DNA from 2 places in the Streptomyces sp. NBC_01257 genome. Region 2 is predicted to be linked to the other one. Evidence: riboswitches for the same ligand, from Rfam matches in the RefSeq annotation. Region 2 holds a riboswitch; the other holds the start of a gene.
What was found. Region 2 has a riboswitch for glycine ahead of gcvP (aminomethyl-transferring glycine dehydrogenase). Riboswitches for the same ligand answer to the same signal wherever they lie in the genome.
Positions count from the first base shown of each region.

Region 1 (2,387 bases), 4.8 Mb from region 2:
TCGGCGGCCGCCTCCAGGGCCTTGCGGCCTACGAAGTCGCCCTCCTTCTCGAACTTCACGACCCGGCCGAGACCGGCGTCGAACGGGGTCAGCGCGGTCGTCAGCTCGTGCCCGTACAGCGGCATGCCCGCCTCCAGGCGCAGCGTGTCGCGGCAGGACAGCCCGCAGGGGATCAGGCCGCGCGAGGCACCGGCCTCGGTGAGCGCCCGCCACAGCTGCTCGGCGTGCCGGGGAGCGACGAACAGCTCGAAGCCGTCCTCGCCGGTGTAGCCGGTACGGGCGATCAGCGCGGGGACCCCGGCGACCGTGCCGGGCAGCCCGGCGTAGTACTTCAGACCGTCCAGGTCGGCGTCGGTGACGGCCGCCAGGATGGCGGGGGACTCGGGGCCCTGCACCGCGAGCAGCGCGTACGCGTCGCGGTCGTCGCGCACCTCGGCGTCGAAGCCCCCGGCGCGGGCGGTCAGCGCGTCGAGCACGATCTGCGCGTTGCCCGCGTTGGCGACGACCATGTACTCGGTCTCGGCGAGGCGGTAGACGATCAGGTCGTCCAGGATGCCGCCGTCCTCGGCGCAGATCATCGTGTAGCGGGCGCGGCCCACCGAGACGGTGCCGATGTTGCCGACGAGCGCGAAGTTCAGCAGGTCCACGGCGGCCGGACCGGTGACGGTGATCTCGCCCATGTGGGACAGGTCGAACAGGCCGGCCTTCGTGCGGACGGCAATGTGCTCGTCGCGCTCACTGGCGTACCGCAGCGGCATGTCCCAGCCCGCGAAGTCGGTCATGGTCGCACCCAGCGAACGGTGCAGGGCATCGAGGGCGGTGAGACGGGGGGCGGTGCTCATGGATGAAGGCTCCCAGGGCATGACGACGAGGACGATCCCTCCCCATCTGTCATCGGAACCTGAGAGGTTCGCCGAGAGGCCCCGGAGGGGTTTCGGCTTGCACCTTGGGTGGAGCCGCAGCGCGACTCGCTTTTCAGATCTGCCTCATCCACGCGGTACGGGGCCTGAGAGATTCAAGGGAGGATCTTGCTCCTTCGGCGCCCGGCACGGGGCCGGGACTCTCCCGCGCGGATTCGAGCGGCCTTTATGCAGTTGACCGGGTCATCATCGCACGCATTGCGGGAGAGTGGGGTGCCGGTACCGATGGCGGTATCCCACGGGATCCGGCGGGTCGTACGGTTGTGCCGCATTACCTTTTCTTTACACTTCTTGGGCAGGTGGGTCAGCCGACAGGGGGAGGGCGATGACGTTGCAGCGGTACGCGACGACCGCGGGGGTCGCGCACGGCGCACTGCCCGCGCAGCCGGGTGCACCGGCCAGGGAGCGGGTGGGCCCGCACGCGCCCGTCGTCCGGGACCTGCGGGAGCGGGCCGGGCGCAGCCCGCGCGGCCTGCACTTCACGGCGGGCGACGTGGTGGTGGTCTCCGGACTGCCCGGCAGCGGCAAGTCGACCCTGATCGGGCGGACCGTCTCCGCCCGCGCCATCGACTCCCAGGACACCAGGGACCGCTGGGCCGCCCGGCTGCCCCGCTTACTCCCGTACGCCCTCTACCGCCCGCTCGTCCGCGTCGCCCACTACTGGGGGCTGTGGCGGGTGCTGCGCTCCGGCGCCTCCGTCGTCGTGCACGACTGCGGCACCCAGGCCTGGGTCCGGGGCTGGCTCGCCCGGGACGCCCGGCGGCGCGGCCGCATCCTGCACCTCGTGCTCCTCGACGTCACCCCGCAGGCGGCGCGGGAGGGCCAGCGCGAGCGCGGGCGCGGAGTCTCCGGATACGCGTTCGCCCGCCACCGCAGGGCCGTGGGACGGCTGCTGCGCGACACCGAGTCGGGTCTGCTGCCCCTCGGATGCGCCTCGGCCGTACTGCTGGACCGTGAGGCGGCGGGACTGCTGACGCGCATCACGTTCGCAGACGCACAGAGTGAGGTCTGAGACGGGGCCGTCCGATGGCTGGACAGCGCCGGTGCGGCGTTAACCTCTAGGTCCTGTCCGGAGCTCCCTGTCGTCCGCGCGGAGCGCGGGCGCAGCGGTGGCCGGTGCGAGCGTGCCGGGCGCCGGGGCGCGGACGGGGAACTACCAGACAGGACCTGCGGCCGCACGACACGGGGCGAGAGGGAGACAGTGGACATTCCGGCACCGGCCCGGACCCATCCGCAGGGCGGATGGCCGGCCAACGAGCTCGAAGAAGTGCTGAGCGCCTCGCTCGGCAGCCCGGAGGCGGGCGGCCGGCTGGTCGAGGTGCTCGGCCGCAGCCACCTCTGGGTGCCGCTGCCCAACGGCGGCGGTCCGGACGCCACCGACCTCGACCTGCCGACGCTCGACATCGAGGGCGCGCCCTACGTGCCCGTCTTCAGCTCCGAGCAGCAGTTCCTCGCCTGCGTCGGCTC
Region 1 is NZ_CP108472.1:6,384,871-6,387,257, forward strand. It holds gene gcvT (glycine cleavage system aminomethyltransferase GcvT) at 1-842, opposite strand, end outside; glycine riboswitch at 986-1,078, opposite strand; gene OG408_RS27935 (AAA family ATPase) at 1,246-1,932, shown strand; gene OG408_RS27940 (enhanced serine sensitivity protein SseB) at 2,122-2,387, shown strand, end outside.
Region 1: another riboswitch for glycine. It lies ahead of gcvT (glycine cleavage system aminomethyltransferase GcvT); the one in region 2 lies ahead of gcvP (aminomethyl-transferring glycine dehydrogenase).

Region 2 (2,387 bases):
TGCGGGCGAACTTCTCGCGGACGGCCATGAAGCCGGCGTGCGGTCCGCCGAAGCCCATCGGGACACCGAAGCGCTGGGTGGTGCCGACGGCGATGTCCGCGCCCAGGTCGCCGGGCGAGGTGAGCAGCGTGAGCGCCAGCAGGTCGGCGGCCACGGTGACGATCGCGCCGAGTCCGTGGGCCTGCTCGATGACGGGCTTGATGTCGCGTACGGCACCGGAGGCGCCCGGGTACTGCAGCAGCACGCCGAAGACGCCGCGCTCGGCGATCTCGGCCGGGATGCCGTCGCTGAGGTCGGCGACGACGACCTCGACGCCGGTCGGCTCGGCGCGCGTCTCGATGACGGCGACGGTCTGCGGCAGGGAGTCCGCGTCGACCAGGAAGACGCCGTTCTTCACCTTGCCGACGCGCCGCGCCAGCGCCATGGCCTCGGCGGCGGCGGTGCCCTCGTCGAGCAGCGAGGCGCCGGAGGTGGGCAGCCCGGTGAGCTCGGCGACCATCGTCTGGAAGTTCAGGAGGGCTTCGAGGCGGCCCTGGGAGATCTCCGGCTGGTAGGGCGTGTACGCCGTGTACCAGGCGGGGTTCTCCATCACGTTGCGCAGGATCACCGGCGGGGTGAACGTGCCGTAGTAGCCGAGCCCGATCATCGGGGCCAGGACCTGGTTGCGGTCGGCGAGGAGGCGCAGCTCGGCGAGGACCTCGGCCTCGGTCCGGGCGTCCGGCAGCCGCAGGGCCTCGGCGCTCTTGATCACATCGGGCACCGCGGCGGCGGTCAGCTCGTCGAGCGAGCCGTAGCCGACCTGGGCGAGCATCTTCGCCTGTGCCTCGGCATCAGGACCGATATGACGCTGCTCGAACGGGATGCCCTGTTCCAGCTGGGAGAGCGAAGTGCGGGGGGTCATGATGGAGGCCTCCTGGTCTGTCACGACCTGCGAGGGGCACCACGGCGCGGGGTGCCCGAACGGCCTCCCCCTCTGTCATCTCAACCTGAGAGCTTCACCGGTGCCCGCGGGGCGCACCGGCTTTCACCGTCGGTGAGGACGGGGTCCGGCCCGGCCGTGGCCGCGCGAAACCCGCCCTGCTTTCCAGAGTGACCTCGTCCGTGCGGTACGGGGGCCTGAGAGATTCCGGGGAGGATTTGCTCCTTCGGCGCCTGCCGGAATTTCTCCGGAGGACTCTCCCGCACGGGGTCAGCAGCCGACACCAGCGTACCAGCGGGGTTCCCGGCGCATTTCTCGAGTGGCCGACGCCACGGATCTGCACTTCTGTAGTGCCTGTGGAGTAGTCGCGACCAGTGGGAGGGACCGTGCAGACCGACATCGATCCGCGCAGCCTGATCGGCCGCAAGGCGTTCGACCGCAAGGGCACCAAGATCGGAACCGTGGACGAGGTGTACCTCGACGACGCGACCGGTGTGCCGGAGTGGGCGGCCGTACGCACCGGACTGTTCAGCCGGGACGCGTTCGTCCCGCTGGAACCGAGCGAGTTCGTCGAGGACGCCCTGCGCATCCCCTTCGACCGCGCCCTGATCAAGGACGCACCCGACTTCGGGGTCGGCCGCCATCTCTCGCCGGAACAGGAGCTCCAGCTCTACCGTCACTACGGTCTGGACTCGGCGCCCGCCGAGAGCGCCCCGGACCGCGACTTCGGCAAGCTGGCCGGCCAGGACGAGTAGTCCACCGGGTTCCGTACGAGCGGCAGCGGGTCGGCCGGCTGCAGCTCCGGATCATCGATACGGAACGTGCGGACCCGGCCGGGCGCCGATTCCGGCTCCTCGAACCGCACGGTCACCCGGCCGACCCCGCTCCCCTGCACCCAGCCGTGCCCGTGGGTGTCGTGCCGTACGTCGTGTCCGGCCGGCCAGCGCCGTGCGGCGAGCTGTTCGGCGCTCTCCTGCGCGGTCTCCTCGTGCGCGGCCCCGGCCGCTTCCTCGGCGGTGCCCGTCCCCGCGTCGGCCGGCTCCTCGGGGGCCACGGCGGCGGCCGCCCGCTCGTCGGCCGCCTGCGCGAACAGATCCTCCTGCGTGAAGTCGGCGAGCCCGGTGACACCGACGCCCAGCAGCCGTACGCCCCCGGTGGTGTCCACGGACTCCAGGAGCCGCGCCGCGGCCTCCCGGACCACCGTGGGGTCGTCGGTGGGCCCGCGGAGGGTCTCGGAGCGGGTGAGGGTGGAGAAGTCGTACCGCCGCACCTTCAGCACCACCGTGCGCCCCGATCGACCCGCGGCCCGCAGCCGCTGGACACAACGGTCGGCCAGCCGCTCCACCTCGGTCCTGACCCGGACCCGGTCGTGCAGATCGGTGTCGAAGGTGTCCTCGACCGAGACCGACTTCGCGTCGCGCTCGGCGACGACGGGCCGGTCGTCGTGACCGGACGCCATGCGGTGCAG
Region 2 is NZ_CP108472.1:1,629,003-1,631,389, forward strand. It holds gene gcvP (aminomethyl-transferring glycine dehydrogenase) at 1-901, opposite strand, end outside; glycine riboswitch at 1,095-1,192, opposite strand; gene OG408_RS06585 (PRC-barrel domain-containing protein) at 1,306-1,674, shown strand; gene OG408_RS06590 (DNA polymerase IV) at 1,599-2,387, opposite strand, start outside.